Regions from separate parts of the Pseudomonas sp. FW305-3-2-15-C-LB1 genome, predicted to be linked through region 3. Evidence: predicted binding sites of a transcription regulator. Region 3 holds the regulator's gene; each other region holds the start of a gene.

Region 1 (7,555 bases), on a different contig from region 3:
GGCGCGCAGAGCAGTCTGCAATACCGTGTCAGGTGGAGGCGTCGGGAAACTGTCGTTTTAATATCCATGACCAATAAATAGCAAAGCTCGTGCCGTTTAGTGTTGGGTGCGCGTCACTGCCCTTATAGGTATGGCCGAAGGTTTTAGCGTGGGAGTCAAGGCATGGCAGGAGTAATGGATTCAGTAAACCAGCGCACACAGCTGGTGGGGCAGAATCGCCTGGAGTTGTTGCTTTTTCGCCTGGATGGCAAGCAGTTGTATGGCATCAACGTGTTCAAGGTGCGGGAAGTGCTGCAATGCCCCAAGCTGACGATCATGCCCAAGTCCAGCCCGGTGGTGTGTGGCGTTGCCAACATACGTGGCGCGACGATCCCGATTCTTGATCTGGCCCTGGCCACCGGTTCCGCCGGGTTGCAGGACCGCGAAAACCCGTTCGTGATCATTACCGAGTACAACACCAAGACCCAGGGTTTCCTGGTGCGCTCGGTGGAGCGCATCGTCAACATGAACTGGGAAGAGATCCATCCGCCACCCAAGGGCACCGGTCGCGATCACTACCTAACGGCGGTGACGCGGGTCGACAACCAGCTGGTGGAAATCATCGACGTCGAGAAAATCCTCGCCGAAGTGGCGCCTACCTCTGAGTCGATCTCCGTGGGTGTGGTGGACGCCGAAACCGCGCACAAGGCAGTCTCACTGCGCGTGCTCACGGTGGACGACTCGTCCGTGGCGCGCAAGCAGGTGACCCGTTGCCTGCAAACCGTCGGGGTTGAAGTGGTCGCCCTCAATGATGGTCGCCAGGCGTTGGACTACCTGCGCAAGCTGGTGGACGACGGCAAGAAGCCGGAGGAAGAATTCTTGATGATGATCTCCGACATCGAGATGCCGGAAATGGACGGCTATACCCTCACGGCCGAGATCCGCAACGATCCACGCATGCAAAAATTGCATATCATCCTGCATACTTCGTTGTCGGGTGTATTCAACCAGGCGATGGTCAAGAAGGTCGGTGCCGATGACTTTTTGGCCAAATTCCGTCCTGATGACCTGGCATCCCGGGTTGTCGACCGGATCAAGGCAGCAGATCACAGCTAAGGTGTTTCCCTTGGCGGTCATACGATTTTAGAGGCGGTATCAGTGTCTACAGGTAATTTGGATTTTGAACAGTTCCGGGTCTTCCTGGAAAAAGCCTGTGGCATATTGCTCGGTGAAAACAAGCAGTACCTGGTATCCAGCCGTCTCAACAAACTGATGGAGCAGCAGGGTATCAAGTCGTTGGGTGAGCTGGTCCAGCGCATCCAGGGCCAGCCGCGCAGCGGGCTCAAGGAGATGGTGGTCGATGCCATGACCACCAACGAAACCCTGTGGTTTCGCGATACCTACCCGTTTGAAGTGCTCAAGAGCAAAGTGCTGCCGGAGGCCATCAAGGCCAGCCCGGGCCAGCGCCTGCGCATCTGGTCGGCCGCCTGTTCCTCGGGGCAGGAGCCGTACTCTATTTCGATGTCCATCGATGAGTTCGAGCGGACCAACATGGGCCAGTTGAAGGCCGGGGCGCAAATCGTGGCCACCGACCTGTCCGGCACAATGCTCACCAACTGCAAGACCGGCGAGTACGACAGCCTGGCCCTGGGGCGTGGTTTGTCCCAGGAACGCCTGCAGCGTTACTTCGACCCGAAAGGGGCGGGACGCTGGGCGGTCAAGGCGCCGATCAAGAACCGTGTGGAGTTCCGCTCCTTCAACCTGCTCGACAGCTATGCCAGCCTGGGCAAGTTCGACATGGTGTTCTGCCGCAACGTGCTGATCTACTTCTCGGCCGAAGTGAAGAAAGACATCCTGTTGCGCATCCACGGCACGCTCAAGCGCGGTGGTTATCTGTTCCTTGGCGCTTCTGAGGCGCTGAACGGTCTGCCGGACCATTTCCAGATGGTGCAGTGCAGCCCGGGGATCATCTACCAGGCCAAGTAAGGCTGACGCGGTAAAAAATGTGGGAGGGGGCTTGCCCCCGATGCCGGTGTGTCAGTGATCGATGTATCAACTGAACCGCTGCCATCGGGGCAAGCCCCCTCCCACATTTGTTTTGCGGCAAACCCAAGTAAAGCGGCAACCCTCATTGCCGCTTTACTGGCGCCACGCGGAAACCGCTTGCCGCTTTTCTGGCATTGCCGCTGGCAACCTCCTCCAGAACCCTTGATATACGGGCCTTCGCCAGGTTGGCATGCACCTTGCTATAACCCTGGTAACGAAAAGCAGGTCAGCCCTTGAAGGTTTCCGCCATGAGCATCAGCTTCGATAAAGCGCTCGGTATCCACGAACAAGCCCTGGGCTTCCGCGCCCAGCGTGCCGAAGTCCTGGCCAACAACATTGCCAACGCCGACACCCCGAACTACAAGGCTCGGGACCTGGACTTCTCCGCCGTGCTCGCCGCACAGCAAGACAAGACCAAGAACGGCACCTTCGCCTTGAACATGACCAACAGCCGTCATATCGAAGCGCAAGGCTTGAGCAATGGCGACGAGTCGTTGCTGTATCGCACGCCGATGCAGCCGTCGATCGACCAGAACACCGTCGACGCCCAGTTGGAGCAATCGGCCTACGCCGAGAACTCGGTGAACTTCCAAGCCAGCTTTACCCTGCTCAACAGCAAATTCAAAGGGCTGATGTCAGCCCTGCGTGGAGAGTAAGCCATGTCTCTGTCCAGTGTTTTCAATATTGCCGGCAGTGGCATGAGCGCGCAGACCACGCGTTTGAACACCGTCGCCAGTAACATCGCCAACGCCGAGACCGTGTCTTCGAGCATTGACCAGACCTACCGCGCCCGTCACCCGGTGTTCGCCACCATGTTCCAGGCTGGCCAGAACGGTGGCAGTGATTCGCTGTTCCAGGACCAGGGTGCCGCCGGCTCCGGCGTGCAGGTGCTCGGTGTGGTTGAAGACCAGAGCAACCTTGAAGCGCGCTACGAACCCAACCATCCCGCCGCGAACGAAAAGGGTTATGTCTACTACCCCAATGTCAACGTGGTCGAGGAAATGGCTGACATGATTTCCGCCAGCCGCTCGTTCCAGACCAATGCGGAAATGATGAACACCGCCAAAACCATGATGCAGAAGGTCCTGACCCTGGGTCAGTGATAAGGGGCGCCAAATAATGGCCATCGTTGATACATCAAACAACACGCCGGTCCAGGACCTGTTCAACTCCAAGGTCAAGAACGCCCAGGACAACAGCAGCGTCAGCGACGCCGCCAATAAGGCGACGGGCAAGCAGGCGTTGGGCAAGGATGCGTTCCTGCAACTGCTGGTAACCCAACTGAAAAACCAGAACCCGCTGTCGCCGCAAGACAACGGCGCGTTCGTGGCGCAACTGGCGCAGTTCAGCAGCCTGGAAGGCATCAACACCCTGAACGACTCGGTGAATGCGATCTCCACCAACTTCAGCTCGTCGCAGGCGTTGCAGGCCTCGTCGCTGGTCGGGCGCTCGATCATCATCCAGACCGACAAGGCCATGGTGGATACGAGCAAGAGCATGACCGGTTCGGTGGCGGTGACCTCGGCGGTGGGCAACGTCTCCGTCAAGATCACCGACAAAGACGGCAACGTGGTGCGCACCATCGACATGGGGGCCCAGAGCGCCGGCACCCAGAACTTCATCTGGGATGGCAAGAACGACAAGGGCGAGGTTGCCCCGGCGGGCACCTACACCTTCAACGCCACCACCAAGAACGACAAGGGTGACTCCGTTGCCCTGGCCACTTCGCTGCCCGCGACGGTAACGAGCGTGACCCTGAGCAAGACCGGCGGCGAAATGCTGCTGAACCTGGCGGGCGGCATGGGCAGCGTCAAGCTGTCGCAAATTCAGACTATCGGTACATAGAGCCGGCTAAATACGGCAGAGGGAGAGAAACATGTCTTTTAACATCGGCCTTAGCGGCCTCTATGCGGCCAACAAACAACTGGACGTGACCGGCAACAACATCGCCAACGTCGCGACCACTGGCTTCAAGTCGTCCCGTGCGGAATTCGCCGACATCTACGCCGCGTCCAAGCTGGGCACCGGCCAGAACAGCATCGGCAACGGTGTGAACCTGGCGGCCGTGTCGCAGCAGTTCACCCAGGGTGACGTCAACGGCAGCGGCGGTATCCTGGACATGGCGATCCAGGGTGGCGGCTTCTTCGTGCAGAAGGGCAGCGACGGTTCGCTGGAGTACACCCGCAGCGGTGCCTTTCGTGCCGACAAAGACGGCTACATCACCAACAACACCGGCACTTCGCGCCTGCAAGGCTACGCGGCAGATGCGGATGGCAAGATCATCAAGGGCGGCCTGACCGACCTGCAACTGAACCTGTCGAACCTGCCGCCCAAGGCCTCCACCAAAGTGGATTCCACCAGTAACCTGAACTCCTCGGAGCCGGTGATCGACCAGGTGGCCAAGCCGTTCAACCCGAACGACACCAGCACCTTTACCACCCAGTACAGCACCACCTTGTACGACTCCCAGGGCAACGCGCACCCGATGGTGCAATACCTGGTGAAAACCGACGGTAACAAGTGGAATGCCTATACCCTGATCGATGGTCGCAACCCCGACGGTTCGGCGCCAACCGGCACCCCATCGACTCCACCTGTGCCATCGACCTTGACCTTTGACGGCGCCGGCAAGCTCACCAGTGTGGTCACCGGTGGTGTCTCCGATAAGACCCTGACCATTACCGGTTGGGTTCCTGGCACCGTGACCAATGGTGTGTGGAAGGCCAACGGTGCGGATGCGAACCCAACAGGTATCGCCGTCAACATGGCCAACATCACCCAGTACAACTCGGCCACCTACCGCAACCCACCGGTCACCGATGGCTACGCCACCGGCCAGATCACCGGGCTGAAAATCGACGGCAGCGGCGTGTTGTTCGCCACGTTCAGCAACCAGCAGAGCAAGGCCATCGGCCAGATCTCCCTGGCCAGCTTCAACAACGAGCAGGGCCTGCAGCCAGCCGGCGGTACTACCTGGAGAGAGACCTTCGCCTCCGGCCAGCCGGGTTACGACACCCCGCAAGCCGGTACCCTGGGTTCGATCGTGGCCAACTCCCTGGAGAACTCCAACGTCAACCTGACCAACGAGCTGGTGGACCTGATCAAGGCCCAGAGCAACTACCAGGCGAACGCCAAGACCATCTCCACCCAGAGCACCATCATGCAGACCATCATTCAGATGACGTGATGCTGTAGACCTGACGTTCCAGCCCAGGAAAGCCCCTCGAGAGAGGGGCTTTTTTTTGCGTGCAGTTCTATATCCCGATCTTTCCAATAGGAACCGATCACTCCGTTCTTTCCACTTATCCAGACGTAAGACATTTTGGATCATAGGGGGAGCGCTAGGTATGTGGGGGTCGTCGGCATCTGCCCAAGAGGCTGGAGGTGCGCGTCATAGTGTGGCCTGGGATCGGTATTACCCGGTAGATGTGAGCCGTTCGCAGAGTGCAGCGCAAGACACAGGCTCCAATAAGCAAACGATCAGTCAGTTGCTCAAGGAACTTGAAGATGCCGAGAAAACGTCGAAGAACCAGACCGTTCGGGATCTGCGTGACAAGCTCAATAAAATACGAGAAGAACTTGGCGATGAGAAATTCAAGGAGATCCTCGAGGAGCTGAAGAAAGACAGGACTGACGCCTGGTGGGAGTGGTTGAAGGCAATGTTTCCGGGCCTGTTTCCCGATGAGCGTCCTCCCGCGCCTCCCTCACAGGCACCTTCTCCGCGCGGCGCAGGCGGCGTTAGAGTCAATCCGCAAGACTTTGGCCCCTCCGAAGCCATGAGCAACAAGCCCATTACCGAGGGGGCTAACTATTTCAATTACAAACCAGACAACAGTGACCCAGGTAGAAAACCGGACAATATCTGGAGCGGCTTCAGTCAGGGGCCGGATGGAAACTGCATCACCGTTTCGGCGATAAAAGCCGCAATGATGCAGTTCGGCCAGAAACCTACCGATGTGTTCAAGGAGGTTAAGGAAACGAGCAACGGCTATGAAGTGATGATGCGAGACGGTTTCAAGCTTTCCTTGACCAAAGATGAGTTGAGACAGGCTGCTACTCACGCGCGCTTCAGGGGCGATGATCCGGCGATGATGACGGACGCCAATTTCATGTATGCCGCGAGTGCCAAGCGGGCGCAGATAGAAAACAACGACGGTTGGGCCGGACGCAGTTTCCAGGCGGCAATGAACAGCCTCAATGATGGTGAGTTCGCGCGTGAAGGGCTGGACCGTTTGGGCTTGAGAGGCCATTACAGGCCGGCGACAGACGCTGATTTGAGAAGCAGCAAAGTGGGGACGGTGGAGTACGGCAACCATTCGATGGCGGTGATCAACGGCCGGGTCGAGTTGTGGGGCCGGCGCGGTGGCGCGCCTCGGTCGGGTATAGCGACCGTGTTGTTTTAGGTCGAATACGCTTTGTTTCCGGGCAAAAGAAAGCCCCCGATACACCAAAGGTCTATCGGGGGCTTTCAACCTTGGGTTAAACCCAAGGCAGGCTCAGCTTACTGGCAAGCTTCGCAATCCGGCTCGTCAATCGCGCAGGCTTTTGGCACTGGCGCCGGGCCGGCTGGCGCAGCAAGCACCGAATCATCACCGTGGTTGCCGCCGCTGGAAACAGCGTTCAGCTTACCGGTGTTGATGGTCGACTTCTCGGTGCTGGTCGCGGCCAGGGCACGGAGGTAGTAAGTGGTTTTCAGGCCACGGTACCAGGCCATGCGGTAGGTCACGTCCAGCTTCTTGCCCGATGCGCCGGCGATGTACAGGTTCAGCGACTGAGCCTGGTCGATCCACTTCTGGCGACGGCTGGCCGCGTCAACGATCCACTTGGTGTCTACTTCGAAGGCGGTCGCGTAGAGCTCTTTGAGTTCTTGCGGGATGCGCTCGATCTGTTGCACGGAACCGTCGTAGTACTTCAGGTCGTTGATCATGACCGAGTCCCACAGGCCGCGGGCCTTGAGGTCGCGAACCAGGTACGGGTTGATCACGGTGAATTCGCCCGAGAGGTTCGATTTCACATACAGGTTCTGGTAGGTCGGTTCGATCGACTGCGACACGCCGGTGATGTTGGCGATGGTGGCGGTCGGTGCGATAGCCATGATGTTGGAGTTACGAATGCCTTTCTGCACACGGGCACGTACCGGCGCCCAGTCCAGGGATTCGTTCAGGTCGACGTCGATGTACTTCTGGCCACGGGCTTCGATCAGGATCTGTTGCGAATCCAGCGGCAGGATGCCCTTGGACCACAGCGAACCCTGGAACGTCTCGTAGGCGCCGCGCTCGTCGGCCAGGTCGCAGGACGCCTGGATCGCGTAGTAGCTCACCGCTTCCATGGACTTGTCGGCGAACTCGACCGCTGCATCCGAACCGTAAGGAATGTGCTGCAGGTACAGCGCGTCCTGGAAGCCCATGATGCCGAGGCCGACCGGACGGTGCTTGAAGTTGGAGTTCTGCGCCTGTGGCACCGAGTAGTAGTTGATGTCGATGACGTTATCGAGCATGCGAACAGCGGTGTTGACGGTGCGTTCCAGCTT
Region 2 (7,555 bases), on a different contig from region 3:
AGGCGCATCATCGCCACTGTCGTCGTCGGCAACGTCTTCCGCCGCCTCAAGGCCTTCTTCGGTGTCGTCTTCGTCACCTACTTCGAGTTCGTCGTTTTCCAGATCATCGTCGCTCATGTTCTACCTCATGACTTGCGAAAAGCAGATTAGTTATAGCCCAGCTTCACCCTCTGTCGACGGCTGCCGGAAAAAAATCAACATCCACTGGTTAACCAGTGGCTTATGCCCCATCACCGTGCAAGGTGGCGAGGACTTTACGAGCACCGCCATGATCACGGTGCTCGCCCAGATAAACACCTTGCCAGGTCCCCATCGCCAAGCGGCCGGCCTTCACCGGCAAACTCAGCTGGCAGCCCAGGAGACTGGCCTTGAAGTGCGCCGGCAGGTCGTCCGGACCTTCGTCGTTGTGTTCGAACCCTGCGAGGCCTTGCGGCACCAGCGAATTGAAATAACGTTCGAAGTCACGGCGTACCGCCGGGTCGGCATTCTCGTTGACGGTCAACGAGGCCGAGGTGTGCTGCAGCCACAGATGCAACAAGCCCACGCGACAGGCCTTCAATTCAGGCAAGCCGGCCAGCAACTCATCGGTTACCAGGTGAAAGCCCCGGGGCTTGGCCCGCAGGGTAATCAGGGTCTGTTGCCACATACAGTTCTCCGCCCATCGGCGCGCATTCTAGCGCGCTCAGGGAAAAAACAAAGTGCCGAATACGCCTACATGCCTGTAAGACATTGGCATGCGGAAAAGTGCCGTGTGCATCCCATCACAAACACTGGATAAAAACCGGTACAGCTCGTTATGACTGACAAACAACAGACAAAAAAATGCCCGGCAAGCCGGGCATCTTTTTTTCGCGTACTTACAGGTTGTAGCCGCGCTCGTTGTGTTGCGCCAGGTCGAGGCCGACCGCCTCTTCCTCTTCGGTCACCCGCAGGCCCATGACCATGTCCAGCACCTTGAGGATGATGAAGGTCACGATAGCGGTGTAGATCACCGTGAAGCCGACCCCTTTGGCCTGGATCCAGACCTGTGCAGCCACGTCAGTCACCGTGCCGAAGCCGCCCAGCGCAGGGGCTGCGAATACACCGGTGAGGATCGCGCCGACGATACCGCCGATACCGTGCACGCCGAATGCGTCCAGGGAGTCGTCGTAGCCAAGCTTGCGCTTGAGGCTGGTGGCGCAGAAGAAGCAGATCACACCGGCGACCAGGCCGATCACCAGGGCGCCCATCGGCCCGACGGTGCCAGCGGCTGGGGTGATGGCTACCAGGCCAGCCACCACACCCGAGGCGATGCCCAGTGCGCTTGGCTTACCGTGGGTGATCCACTCGGCGAACATCCAGCCCAGCGCCGCAGCAGCAGTAGCGATCTGGGTGACCAGCATCGCCATGCCGGCAGTGCCGTTGGCCGCAGCGGCCGAGCCGGCGTTGAAGCCGAACCAGCCGATCCACAGCATGGCCGCGCCGATCAGGGTGTAACCGAGGTTGTGCGGTGCCATCGGGGTGGTCGGGAAGCCTTTACGCTTGCCGAGCACGATGCACGCCACCAGGCCAGCCACACCGGCGTTGATGTGCACCACTGTGCCACCGGCGAAGTCCAGCACGCCCCAGTCCCACAGCAAGCCACCATTACCGCTCCAGACCATGTGTGCGATTGGCGCATAGACGAGGGTGAACCAGATGGCCATGAAGATCAGCATCGCGGAGAACTTCATACGCTCGGCGAACGCACCGACGATCAGCGCCGGGGTAATGATGGCGAAGGTCATCTGGAAGGTGATGAACACCGCTTCCGGGAACAACGCCGCAGGCCCGGTGATGCTGGCCGGGGTCACGCCCGCCAGGAACGCCTTGCCCATGCCGCCGAAGAAGGAGTTGAAGTTGACGACGCCCTGCTCCATACCGGTCGTGTCGAACGCGATGCTGTAGCCGTAGATGACCCACAACACGCTGATCAGGCCAGTGATGGCGAAGCATTGCATCATCACGGAAAGAATGTTTTTGGAGCGCACCATGCCGCCGTAGAACAGCGCCAGGCCTGGAATGGTCATGAACAGCACCAGCGCGGTGGATGTGAGCATCCACGCTGTGTCACCGGAATTGAGGACTGGAGCCGCCACTTCGTCTGCCGCCATGGCCAGGCTTGGCATTACGATGGACAACAGGGCTCCGAGCCCTGCGAATTTACGCAGAGTCATATTGTTTTCTCCTGGGGCGTTGGGGTTTGGCGGCTTAGATTGCGTCGGTATCGGTTTCGCCGGTACGGATACGAATAGCCTGTTCCAGATTGACCACGAAGATCTTGCCGTCACCGATCTTGCCAGTGTTGGCGGCCTTGGTTATCGCCTCGATAACCCGGTCAAGATCCTTGTCGTCAATCGCGACATCAATCTTCACCTTCGGCAGGAAATCGACTACGTATTCCGCGCCGCGATACAGCTCGGTGTGACCCTTCTGCCGACCGAAGCCTTTGACCTCAGTAACGGTAATGCCCTGCACGCCGATCTCGGACAACGACTCGCGTACATCGTCCAACTTGAACGGCTTGATGATGGCAGTGACTAGCTTCATGAAAACTCTCTCCCGAATTGGTGGACTTGCCCCAGGAAAACAAACCCGTCTCAAGTCTAAGCGCAGTGCCTGGCTTTGTAACGCGTCGTCGCCTCGGCATTTGCCGTTGCGACGCCAGCGAACCACTGGTGACGAAACCTGTACCCCTGATCCGTCGGCGCACTGCATTCGTCACAGCGACTGCATCAGTGCATGGGTCATGATCGTCTAAGCAGAAACCTTGCCAGCTCCGTAAAAATCACTGAAATCAGTCCTTTGCTCACTTTTGCCCAACTGCGGGGCTTTTTGATGGCGGCAATGCGCACAAAAACAGTGCGACACCGCCCGACCCGCTGCGCGAAAAGCGTGCGCTCGCCGCCACGGAAAAGACTATAGACGCTGCGTGGTACACTGCCGGCCAACAGTATTCCGGAATATTTCCCATGCTCGCGCCCAAAGACCTCCTCGACGCCCTGAGCGGCCACGCCTCTCGCCTGTTCAGCGGCGACACCCCGCTGCCCCGCAATGAAATCGAAAGCCAGTTCAAGGCGCTGCTGCAAAGCGGCTTCAGCAAACTCGACCTGGTGAGCCGGGAAGAGTTTGATAGCCAGATGGTGGTGCTGGCCCGCACACGTGCGCGGCTGGAGAGCCTGGAGGCCAAAGTCGCTGAGCTGGAAGCCAAGATGACACCGCCCTCTGCTGAATAAACGCGGTCAGTGTGGGAGCTGGCTTGCCTGCGATGCAGACGCCTCGGTGTATCAGTTGCACGCAGGCGATGCTATCGCAGGCAAGCCAGCTCCCACATAAAGCGCTGCGAACGACGCTGGATACGTTCTGTAAAACCTCCCTCGCCTCGCATTTCTCCACCTCGTCTACCCTTGAAAAACCGCAGGAAGCGGCCCTCTTTTCAAGGAACGAGCATGTCCCTCGCCATCGTCCACAGCCGCGCCCAGATCGGCGTCGAAGCCCCTGCCGTCACCGTCGAAGTGCACATGGCCAACGGTTTGCCATCCCTCACCCTGGTGGGTTTGCCGGAAACCGCCGTCAAGGAAAGCAAGGACCGGGTGCGCAGCGCCATTCTCAACTCCGCCCTGCAATACCCTGCCCGGCGCATCACCCTCAACCTGGCACCCGCCGACCTGCCCAAGGACGGCGGACGCTTTGACCTGGCGATAGCGCTGGGCATCCTGGCGGCCAGCGTTCAAGTGCCGGCGCTGATGCTCGATGAGGTGGAATGCCTCGGCGAGTTGGCGCTGTCCGGCGAAGTGCGAGCAGTGAAAGGCGTGCTGCCGGCCGCGTTGGCGGCACGCAAGGCCGGGCGCACCGTGATAGTGCCGCGGGCGAATGCCGAGGAGGCGTGCCTGGCCTCGGGGTTGAAGGTGATTGCGGTAGATCATTTGCTGCAGGTCGTGGCGCACCTGAATGGGCATCAGCCCATAGAGCCCTACAAGTCCGACGGTTTGCTGTACCTGAACAAGCCATACCCGGACCTGAGCGAAGTACAGGGCCAGCTCGCCGCCAAGCGCGCACTGCTGATCGCGGCGGCGGGCGCACATAACCTGCTGTTCAGCGGCCCGCCCGGCACCGGCAAGACACTGCTTGCCAGTCGCCTGCCGGGTTTGTTGCCACCGTTGAGCGAGCAGGAAGCCTTGGAAGTGGCGGCTATCCAGTCGGTCGTCAGCCTGGCACCGCTGAGTCACTGGCCACACCGACCGTTTCGCCAGCCGCACCACTCTGCATCAGGTCCGGCATTGGTGGGCGGCGGGTCGAAACCGCAGCCTGGGGAGATTACCCTGGCCCATCACGGCGTACTGTTCCTCGATGAATTGCCGGAGTTCGACCGCAAGGTGCTGGAGGTGCTGCGCGAGCCTCTGGAATCGGGCCACATCGTCATTTCCCGCGCCCGCGATCGCGTCAGCTTCCCGGCCCGCTTCCAACTGGTAGCCGCCATGAACCCCTGCCCTTGCGGGTACATGGGCGAACCCAACGGGCGTTGTCGCTGCACGCCGGAGCAGGTTCAGCGCTATCGCAACAAGCTCTCCGGCCCTTTGCTGGACCGCATCGACTTGCACCTCACTGTGGCGCGGGAAACCACCGCGTTGAATCCAACCCAGCAGGTGGGCGATAACACGGCCGAGGCATCGGCACGGGTCGCCCAGGCCCGCGATCGCCAACAGCAACGCCAGGGCTGTGCGAATGCGTTCCTTGACCTGCCAGGGCTGCGCAAGCACTGCAAGCTGACCAAGACCGATGAAGGCTGGCTGGAAACCGCCTGTGAACGGTTGACGCTATCCCTGCGCGCGGCCCATCGTCTGCTCAAAGTGGCGCGTACCCTGGCCGACCTTGAGCACGCCGATAACATCACTCGACCGCACCTGGCGGAAGCGCTGCAATATCGGCCCGCGGCCGTCGGCTAGGGCGCCTCTGGGAAGTCCAGCAGCAGCCGCGCCACTTCCATCACTTCATCCAGGGCCGCTTCGGCCGACTCCATGGATGGTTTGAGCATCAGGTCGTCGGCATAGCCCATCGCCACGGCAAAGATCTGGCGGGCAGCGCGTTGTGGCGAGTCACAACGCAAGACGTTGGCAGCCACACCCCGCTCGATCACCTCGGCGAGCATGCCTTGCCATTGGGCGTTGATCGCCAGGTAAGCCTGGGCCATTTCCGGGTCCTGCATGGCTTCGTCCCAGGCATCCAGCCACAGCGCCCACCCCGCATCGGCGGTGCTTGGCAGGCAGTCGCGCAAGAAACCCACAAAGGCTTCCAGGGGCGCTGCTTCTGCCAGGGGCGCGCGTACTTCGTCCAGTTGTTCGTTGGCAAATCGCACGAAGGCTTCGCGGCGCAGTTCCTTCCAGTCGCTGAAGTAGTGATAGACGTGGCTGCGGGACAGGCCTGCATGTTCGGCCAGGTCGCGGGTGGACACATCGGCAAAACCCTTGCTGCGAAACAGTTCCAGGGCGGCGGCGATGATCTGGTCTTTACGGTCGATACGCGACATGGGCAATTCCTTCCAGGCACCGGCAGATAAGCGGCGCTTGCTTTTTGAGCGATCGCTCAAGGATACTTGAGCAGTCGCTCAATAATAGCGCCTACCACTCCTTTGGTGCACCCCATGTCATCCGTCACACCGCAAATCCTGATCGAAGAAAGTCAGAAAATCGGCCAGCAATCCGCCGGCCAGACGCTCAAGGCCATTGCCAAAGCCTATCCGGGCAAGCTGTCCGCCACGCTGTCGCTGGTCGCGCTGGAGAACGCGCTGCTGCTGGCCTACCCGTTGTTTGCCGGGTTTGCGGTGGACTCGATCATCCGCGGCGACACGGGTAACGCGCTGCTCTACGCCGCCGTGGTCCTGGCGTTCTGGGTGGTCGGCGCGGCGCGCCGGGCGTTGGATACGCGGACTTTCACGCGGATCTACGCCGATCTGGCGGTGCCGGTGATCCTCAACCAACGCCTGCAGAACCACAGCACGTCGAAATCGGCGGCGCGGGTGGTGCTTGCTCGGGAGTTCGTCGACTTCTTTGAAAAGCATGTACCGATCATCGCCACGGCGCTGGTGTCGATTATCGGCGCGGCAGTGATGTTGATCGTGATCGAGCCCTGGGTAGGCCTGGCGTGCCTGGGCGCGCTGGTGCTGTGCATCACGTTGTTGCCACGCTTTGCCCGGCGCAACCAAGCGCTGCATGAACGGCTGAACAACCGGCTGGAAAAAGAAATCGGCCTGGTGGAAAAGGTCGGCGCACCGACCCTGCGGCGCCACTACCAGGTGCTTTCGCGCCTGCGCATCTGGCTGTCAGACCGCGAGGCGGCTGCGTACCTGTTTCTTGGCACGCTGGCCGCCTTGCTGTTTGTGGTCGCCATCAGCCAGTTGGCGCAGTCACCCGCGGTCAAGGCCGGCCATATCTATGCAGTCATGACTTACCTGTGGACCTTCGTCACCAGCATGGACGAAGCCCCCGGCATGGTCGACCAACTGGCGCGCCTGAAGGACATCGGCAAGCGCGTGGACCCCGGCCTGGGCGACCGCTAGGCCTCAACGAAACCGATCTACCTCATGCCGCAAGCCTGCCGCCAGGGTCTCCAGTTCCTTGGCGGTAATCGCCAGGTTCGACACCACTTCCCGCTGCTCGCTATTGGCCAGCGCGATGCTCTGCAAGTTGCTGCTGAGCAAGGTCGCGGTGCTGCTCTGTTCCTGAGTGGCGGTGGTGATCGCGGCAAACTGCTGACCGGCCGAGCGGCTTTGCTCGTCGATACGCGCCAGGGCCGACGCCACGTCGGCGTTACGCGACAGGCCTTCCTGCATCAACACATTGCCGCGCTCCATAGTGCTGATGGCGTTGCCGGTTTCCTGCTGGATGCTCTGGATCATTCCGGAGATTTCGTCAGTGGCCTCTCGAGTACGCGACGCCAGGTTGCGCACCTCATCGGCGACCACCGCAAACCCACGGCCTTGTTCACCAGCGCGGGCAGCCTCGATGGCGGCGTTGAGCGCCAGCAGGTTGGTCTGTTCGGCAATCGAGGTGATCACACCGACGATTCCGCCGATCTCTTGGGAGCGTTGTCCCAGGGTGTTGATCACCGTGGCTGTGCTGTTGAGCGCGGCAGCGATGTGTTCCAGGGATGACGACGCCTCTTGCATCGAGTTGCGCCCGATGCGGGTTTGTTGGGCGTTTTCCTGGGCCAGGCGTTCGGTGCTGCCCATGTTGTCGGCGATGTTCAGCGAGGTGGCGCTGAACTCTTCCACCGCGCCGGCCATGCTGGTGATCTCGCCGGACTGCTGCTCCATGCCTTCATAGGCGCCACCGGACAAGCCGGACAGCGCCTGCGCACGGCTGTTGACCTCTTCAGCCGCCTTGCGGATATGCGAGACCATGGTCGACAGCGCTTCACCCATCTGGTTGAAACTGCGCGCCAGTTGGCCGATTTCGTCATGACTGGACACATTCAAGCGCGCGCTCAAGTCGCCCGCGCCCAGGGCTTCGGCCTGGCGCACCAGGTCGCCCAACGGCGC
Region 3 (7,555 bases):
CACGACCAACGAAATCGTGACCCTGTTGCCGCTGATCAAACGCCTGGGCATCAAGATGATCAGCATCACCGGCAACCCGGAGTCGACGCTGGCCAAGGCCGCCGAAGTGAACCTGAACGTCCACGTGGACCACGAGGCCTGCCCGCTGAACCTGGCACCCACCTCCTCCACCACCGCGGCACTGGTCATGGGCGATGCCTTGTCCGTAGCACTGCTGGAAGCCCGGGGGTTTACCGCTGAAGACTTCGCGTTTTCCCATCCAGGCGGCGCCCTGGGCCGCCGCCTGCTGCTGAAAGTGGAAAACGTCATGCACTCGGGCGATGAATTGCCTCACGTCCAGCGCGGCACCCTGCTGAAAGACGCGCTGATGGAAATGACCCGCAAGGGCCTGGGCATGACCGTGATCCTCGAGGCCGATGGCCGCCTGGCCGGGGTCTTCACCGACGGCGACCTGCGCCGTACCCTGGACCGCACGATTGATATCCACACCGCCACCATCGACGCGGTAATGACACCCCACGGCAAGACCGCGCGCCCCGAGATGCTGGCAGCCGAAGCCTTGAAGATCATGGAAGACCACAAGATCGGCGCGCTGGTGGTGGTTGATGGCGACGACCGCCCGATTGGCGCCCTGAACATGCACGACTTGCTGCGTGCAGGAGTGATGTAGATGACCAGCGACCTGTTGCAACGCGGCAAAAATATCAAACTCGCGATTTTCGACGTTGACGGTGTGCTGACCGACGGCCGCTTGTACTTTCTCGAAGACGGCAGCGAATTCAAGACATTCAACACGCTGGACGGCCAGGGCATCAAAATGTTGATGGCGGCGGGCGTGCAAACGGCAATTATCAGCGGCCGGAAAACGCCCGTTGTGGAACGGCGTGCACAAAACCTGGGGATTCCTCACCTGTATCAGGGCCGCGAGGATAAACTGGTGGTTCTGGACGAGCTTCTTGGCCAACTCAACCTAAGCTATGAGCAGGTCGCCTACTTGGGTGACGACCTGCCAGACCTGCCGGTGATTCGCCGAGTAGGCCTGGGCATGGCCGTCGCCAATGCGGCGGCGTTTGTTCGCGAACACGCCCATGGCATCACCAGCGCCCGCGGCGGCGAAGGTGCCGCCCGCGAGTTCTGCGAGCTGATCCTGCGTGCCCAGGGCAGCCTTGAAGCGGCCCACGCCGCCTACTTATAGAGCGTTTTATGCCGAGCAAAAAGATTCGCAACTTCCTGTTATTCGGGGTCATCGCCGCGCTGTTCCTGGCGGTGGGCTACTGGAATATCAGCCCGGAGCGCTTTCTCGACCAGCCTGCTGCGCAGGTTGACGAGGGCGCTATCGACTATTACGCCATCAATGCCAAAAGCGTGCAGTTCCTGCCTGACGGCAAGGTGCAATACGAGATGACCTCGGACAAGGTCGAGCATGTGAAGGCCACCGAAGTCACCCTGCTGACCAACCCGGACATGAACATTTACCGCGGTACCGAGTTCCCATGGCACGTCACCAGCAAGCGTGGCGAGGTCAACCCGGACGGTACCGAGGTGGAACTGATCGACTCGGTGCGCATTGCGCGCACTGACGATAAAAGCCGTGAGACCGTGATTACCAGCAGTCGCATGACCGTATTCCCGCAGAAGCAATATGCGCAGACCGAGCAAGACGTTAGAATCGACGGCGCTGGCGGTGTATCGACTGGCAAGGGAATGAAAGCGTATTTGAAAGAAAGCAGGATACACCTGCTATCGAACGTAAGAGGACAGTATGAGGCTCGTTAAAACTCTCCCTATTTTGCTCGGCCTGGGCGCAGCACTGGGAAGCGTGAGCGCCTGGGCTCTGCCGAACGATAGCCAGCAGCCGATCCACATTTCAGCTGACGATGCGCAACTGGATGACAAGCAAGGCGTGGCCACCTACACCGGCGGCGTGATCATCACGCAGGGTTCGATGAAAATCACCGGCAATACCGTGACGCTTACGCGCACCAAGACCGGCGATATCGATGTCGTGACCTCGGTCGGCAACCTGGCTTACTTCGAACAGAAGCAGTCCGCGACCGATACCGGACCGATGAAGGGCTACGGCAAGACCATCCAATACCATGCCCAGCAGAACCGCATCGTCCTGATCGACCAGGCCAAGGTGCTCAGCCCCGATGGCAACTCCACGGAAGGTGAGAAGATCACCTATGACACCGTGAAACAGATTGCAAACGCCGGTCGTGCCAATGGCAACAAGGTCACCGCGCCTCGTCCACGGATCGACATGGTTATCCAGCCGAAGAAGAAGGCCGAGTAATGGCAACCCTGAAAGCCCAGCATCTGGCCAAGGCCTATAAAAGCCGTCAGGTCGTGCGCGACGTCAGCCTGTCGATCGACAGCGGCCAGATCGTCGGCTTGCTCGGCCCCAACGGCGCCGGCAAGACCACTTGCTTCTACATGATCGTCGGCCTGGTCCAGGCGGACCAGGGGCGCGTGCTGATCGATGACCTGGACGTGAGCCACCAGCCAATGCACGGCCGCGCCCGTGCCGGTATCGGCTATCTTCCACAGGAAGCGTCGATCTTCCGCAAACTGTCGGTGTCGGACAATATCATGGCGATCCTCGAGACCCGCAAGGAACTCGACCGTGACGGCCGTCGCAAGGAGCTGGAAAGCCTGCTGCAGGAGTTCCACATCAACCATATCCGCGACAACCTCGGCATGAGCCTGTCCGGTGGTGAGCGTCGCCGCGTGGAAATCGCCCGCGCCCTGGCCACTGCACCCAAGTTCATCCTGCTGGACGAGCCGTTTGCCGGCGTCGACCCGATCTCGGTCGGCGACATCAAGCAGATCATCCATCACCTCAAGGCCAAGGGCATCGGCGTGCTGATCACCGACCACAACGTCCGTGAGACGCTCGACATCTGCGAAACCGCCTATATCGTCAATGACGGCCAGCTGATTGCCGAAGGTGATTCCGCGACAATCCTGGCCAATGAACTGGTCAAGGAAGTGTATCTGGGTCACGAGTTCCGCCTGTAAACACCGTGGTGTCACGGCGTTCGCCAAGGTGCGCGGGAGTCAATGAAAACCTCCGGATTTTTATTGTTACCGCGCTCTAGGCAAAGCACCCGACATCAGGCATATAATTTGCTTATGTTTGGCGCTCACGCGCCCTGTCGTGGATGGCGCATTGCGCCGGCGAATAAGGTGTTAAGCCCCTGCCATGAAACCATCGCTAGTCCTGAGAATGGGCCAGCAGCTGACGATGACACCGCAGCTGCAACAGGCCATCCGCCTGCTCCAATTGTCGACCCTGGACCTGCAACAGGAAATCCAGGAGGCCCTGGAGTCCAATCCGATGCTCGAACGCCAGGAAGAAGGCGACGACTTCGATAATGCAGACCCGCTGGCCGATAACATCGAGCAAAAACCCAATTCCGACGTGCAGGAACCCTCCTACCAGGAAACCGCCCCCACGGTGGACAACCTTGAGGAAGGCGAATGGAACGAACGCATTCCCAACGAGCTTCCGGTCGACACCGCCTGGGAAGATGTCTACCAGACCAGCGCCAGCAGCCTGCCCAGCAACGACGATGACGAGTGGGATTTCACCACCCGCACCTCTGCCGGCGAGAGCCTGCAGAGCCATCTGCTATGGCAACTGAACCTGGCACCGATGTCGGACACCGATCGCCTGATCGCCGTAACCCTGATCGACTGCATCAACAATCAGGGTTATCTAGACGAGACGCTCGAAGAAATTCTTGAAGCCTTCGACCCCGAACTGGATATCGAACTGGACGAGATCGAAGCCGTCCTGCACCGCATCCAGCAGTTCGAGCCTGCCGGTATCGGCGCGCGCACCCTCAGCGAATGCCTGCTGCTGCAATTGCGCCAGCTGCCGGCCAAGACCCCATGGCTCGCCGAGGCCCAGCGCCTGGTCACCGACTACATCGACCTGCTGGGCAGCCGCGACTACAGCCAGTTGATGCGCCGCATGAAGCTCAAGGAAGACGACCTGCGCCAGGTCATCGAGCTGGTACAGAGCCTCAACCCGCGCCCTGGCTCGCAAATCGAGTCCAGCGAAGCCGAGTACGTGGTTCCCGACGTGATCGTGCGCAAGGACAACGAGCGATGGCTGGTGGAACTGAACCAGGAGTCGGTGCCACGCCTGAGGGTCAACCCGCAATATGCCGGTTTCGTCCGCCGCGCCGACACCAGCGCCGATAACACCTTCATGCGCAACCAGTTGCAGGAAGCCCGCTGGTTCATCAAGAGCCTGCAAAGCCGCAACGAAACCCTGATGAAAGTCGCCACCCAGATCGTCGAGCACCAGCGCGGCTTCCTGGAATACGGCGACGAGGCGATGAAGCCGCTGGTACTGCATGACATCGCCGAAGCGGTGGGCATGCATGAGTCGACCATTTCACGCGTGACCACGCAGAAATTCATGCATACCCCACGGGGTATTTATGAACTGAAATACTTTTTCTCCAGCCACGTCAGCACCTCCGAAGGCGGTGAATGCTCGTCCACGGCGATCCGCGCGATCATCAAAAAACTGGTTGCCGCGGAAAATCAGAAAAAGCCATTGAGTGACAGTAAGATCGCTGGTTTACTGGAGGCACAAGGCATTCAGGTCGCCCGTCGAACCGTCGCCAAGTACCGCGAGTCCCTCGGGATCGCGCCTTCCAGCGAGCGTAAGCGTTTGATGTGACGGGCGGGCCACAGCGTTCCAGTGGCAGGCGCCTTTGCCTGCCGCTTTATGCACTGGCAACGAAGGAGAAGCTGTATGCAAGTCAACATCAGTGGACACCATGTAGAAGTCACCCCTCCACTACGCGACTATGTCGAGCAGAAGCTGAGGAAGCTTGAGGGTCATTTCGACAAGATCACCAACGTGCAGGTCATCATGAAGGTCGACAAGCTTCAGCAGAAAATCGAAGCGACTCTTCAGATACCCGGTGGAGAAGTGGTCGCCAATGCCGAACATGATGACATGTATGCAGCAATCGACTTGCTCACCGACAAGCTTGACCGCCAACTCAAAAAGCATAAGGAAAAGAATCTGAGCCTGCTTCAGGGCACAGGTCGTTAACTCTCCCCCCATGATCCGACTTGAAACCATCCTGACCCCCGGCCGTTCCCTCGTGAACGTGCCGGGTGGCAGCAAGAAGAAAGCCCTCGAACAAATTGCCAACCTGATCGCGCGCGAAGTGCAGGATCTGGAGATGCAGGATGTCTTCGACGCGTTGATTGCCCGTGAAAAACTCGGCTCCACCGGTTTTGGCAACGGCATCGCCATTCCTCACTGTCGCCTCAAAGGCTGCGAAACACCTGTCAGTGCCCTGCTGCACCTGGAAGCCCCCATCGATTTCGACGCCATCGACGGTGCGCCGGTAGACCTGCTGTTCGTCCTGCTGGTCCCGCAAGCCGCTACCGATGCGCACCTGGAACTGCTCCGGCAGATCGCCAGCATGCTCGACCGCAAGGAAGTACGCGACAAACTGCGTAGCGCCAGCAGCAATGAGGCGTTGTACCAGGTTGTCCTGGATGAACAGAGCGGGCAGTAACCATGCGCTTGATCATCGTCAGCGGCCGCTCCGGCTCGGGTAAAAGCACCGCCCTCAACGTTCTTGAGGACAACGGGTTCTATTGCATCGACAACCTGCCCGCTGGCCTGCTGCCAGAGTTGGCGGAACGCGCCTTGATCCATACCGAACTGGCCCAACCGCTTGTCGCCGTTTCGATTGATGCCCGTAACCTGCCCAGCCACCTCGAGCGATTCCCGCAATTGCTCGAGGAAGTGCGGGGCAAGCACATTCATTGCGACGTGCTGTACCTGGACGCCGACGAAGAGACCCTGCTCAAACGCTTCTCCGAGACCCGCCGGCGCCACCCCCTCAGCAGCTCCCATCGCTCTCTGGCCGAAGCCATCGAAGACGAAACCAAGCTGCTGGGACCGATCATTGACCTCGCCGACCTCAAGATAAACACCACCAGCCTCAACCTGTACCAGTTGCGCGATGCCATCAAGCTGCGCCTGCTGAACCAGCCGGAGCCGGGCACGGCATTCCTCGTGGAGTCGTTCGGGTTCAAGCGCGGCATGCCGGTCGACGCCGACCTGGTGTTCGATGTGCGCTGCCTGCCTAACCCGTACTGGAAACCGGAGCTGCGTGACCAGTCCGGGCTGGATCAGCCCGTGGCCGATTACCTGGCGGCGCAACCGGATGTGGAGGAGATGTTCCAGGATATTTCCACCTACTTGCTCAAATGGCTGCCACGCTTTGCTGCAAGCAACCGCGCCTATGTCACCATTGCCATTGGCTGCACTGGCGGCCATCACCGCTCCGTCTACCTGACCGAGCGCCTGGGCCAGGTGCTGCAACAAACTCTCAAGAACGTCCAGGTCCGCCACCGCGACCTTAGCTGAAAGGAACACCCCCGCGATGCCCGCTCTGGAAATTGAAATCATCAACAAGCTGGGCTTGCACGCCCGCGCCTCGGCCAAGTTCGTGGGCGTAGCAGGGCAGTTCCCCTGCCAGATCCGCGCCGGGCGTACACCGGAATCCATGGTCGACGGCAAGAGCATCATGGCCATGATGATGCTGGCGGCCGGCAAGGGCACCCGGATTCACTTGAAGACGGAAGGCGAGCAGGAAGACGAAGCAATGGCCGCGCTGGTGGCGCTGATCAACAATTACTTCGACGAAGGTGAATAACCCTCTGTAGAAGCGAGCTTGCTCGCTCCTACAGTAGACTTTACCTACCCCAAAGCGGTGTCCATCACCATCATCAAGCAAAAACCGATGCACAGGCCCAGGCTGGCGAGTTTTTCGTGACCATTGCGTCGCGATTCGGGGATGACTTCGTGGGTCACCACCAACAGCATCGCGCCAGCAGCCAGGGCCAACCCCAAAGGCAACAACACTTCGGCCAGGCTGACCAGCCAGGCGCAGAGCACAGCGAATACGGGCTCCACCAGACCTGATGCAGCGCCGATCAGGAACGCCTTGACCCGCGACATTCCCGCCCCGGCCAACACCAACGCAATCACCAGTCCTTCGGGCACGTCCTGCAACGCGATGCCCATGGCCAGGCTGTCGGCATCCGGCATGCCACCACCGGCGGAAACGCCTACCGCCATGCCTTCGGGGATGTTGTGGGCGATGATGGCGAACACGAACAACCAAATTCGCGGAGGAATTACCGGCTTGTCCGGCGTGCCCACCAGCATTTCCGGACTCGCCCCGGAGACCTTACGGTCAACCAAGTACAACCCGAATGCTCCCAGCATGATGCCAAAGCTGATCAAACCACTGGCACCCCACGGTGAGAGCCCCAGGCTTTCAGCCGCGGCAATGCCCGGGACGATCAGCGAAAACGCCGTCGCCGCCAGCATCACCCCTGCACCAAAACCCAGCAATGTGTCGCTCAGCGCCACCGGCATGCGTCGGATCACCAGTACCGGGACCGCGCCCAGCGCCGTCCCCAGAGCGCAAATGGAGCCGCCTTGCAGGGCGCGCAGGATACGCGGTTCCAGGTTCAGCCAGGCCAGCCCGTGGGCCACCAG

The links. Region 3 encodes sigma-54, which starts transcription at its own class of promoters, with help from an activator protein. Its sites were predicted from a motif close to ANTGGCATNNANNTTGCTNT; they were not measured.
Region 1: a site for sigma-54 is predicted at 2,210-2,229, ahead of flgB (flagellar basal body rod protein FlgB). Genes of this name have one in related genera too.
Region 2: a site for sigma-54 is predicted at 2,777-2,796, ahead of glnK (P-II family nitrogen regulator). Genes of this name have one in related genera too.

The regions. Positions count from the first base shown of each region.
Region 1 is NZ_JBYSZX010000002.1:610,623-618,177, reverse strand. It holds gene flgA (flagellar basal body P-ring formation chaperone FlgA) at 1-68, opposite strand, end outside; gene AC3WP7_RS06660 (chemotaxis protein CheV) at 163-1,095, shown strand; gene cheR (protein-glutamate O-methyltransferase CheR) at 1,138-1,965, shown strand; gene flgB (flagellar basal body rod protein FlgB) at 2,274-2,681, shown strand; gene flgC (flagellar basal body rod protein FlgC) at 2,685-3,128, shown strand; gene flgD (flagellar hook assembly protein FlgD) at 3,145-3,870, shown strand; gene flgE (flagellar hook protein FlgE) at 3,902-5,212, shown strand; gene AC3WP7_RS06630 (hypothetical protein) at 5,373-6,428, shown strand; gene AC3WP7_RS06625 (ribonucleoside-diphosphate reductase subunit alpha) at 6,527-7,555, opposite strand, start outside.
Region 2 is NZ_JBYSZX010000004.1:419,960-427,514, forward strand. It holds gene sutA (dormancy-specific transcriptional regulator SutA) at 1-117, opposite strand, end outside; gene AC3WP7_RS11365 (secondary thiamine-phosphate synthase enzyme YjbQ) at 221-646, opposite strand; gene AC3WP7_RS11370 (ammonium transporter) at 858-2,195, opposite strand; gene glnK (P-II family nitrogen regulator) at 2,230-2,568, opposite strand; gene AC3WP7_RS11380 (accessory factor UbiK family protein) at 2,991-3,254, shown strand; gene AC3WP7_RS11385 (YifB family Mg chelatase-like AAA ATPase) at 3,468-4,964, shown strand; gene AC3WP7_RS11390 (TetR/AcrR family transcriptional regulator) at 4,961-5,545, opposite strand; gene AC3WP7_RS11395 (ABC transporter six-transmembrane domain-containing protein) at 5,660-6,574, shown strand; gene AC3WP7_RS11400 (methyl-accepting chemotaxis protein) at 6,578-7,555, opposite strand, start outside.
Region 3 is NZ_JBYSZX010000001.1:220,365-227,919, reverse strand. It holds gene AC3WP7_RS01130 (KpsF/GutQ family sugar-phosphate isomerase) at 1-670, shown strand, start outside; gene AC3WP7_RS01125 (KdsC family phosphatase) at 671-1,195, shown strand; gene lptC (LPS export ABC transporter periplasmic protein LptC) at 1,204-1,776, shown strand; gene lptA (lipopolysaccharide transport periplasmic protein LptA) at 1,763-2,296, shown strand; gene lptB (LPS export ABC transporter ATP-binding protein) at 2,296-3,021, shown strand; gene AC3WP7_RS01105 (RNA polymerase factor sigma-54) at 3,206-4,699, shown strand; gene hpf (ribosome hibernation-promoting factor, HPF/YfiA family) at 4,775-5,080, shown strand; gene ptsN (PTS IIA-like nitrogen regulatory protein PtsN) at 5,091-5,555, shown strand; gene rapZ (RNase adapter RapZ) at 5,558-6,415, shown strand; gene AC3WP7_RS01085 (HPr family phosphocarrier protein) at 6,432-6,704, shown strand; gene AC3WP7_RS01080 (ZIP family metal transporter) at 6,749-7,555, opposite strand, start outside.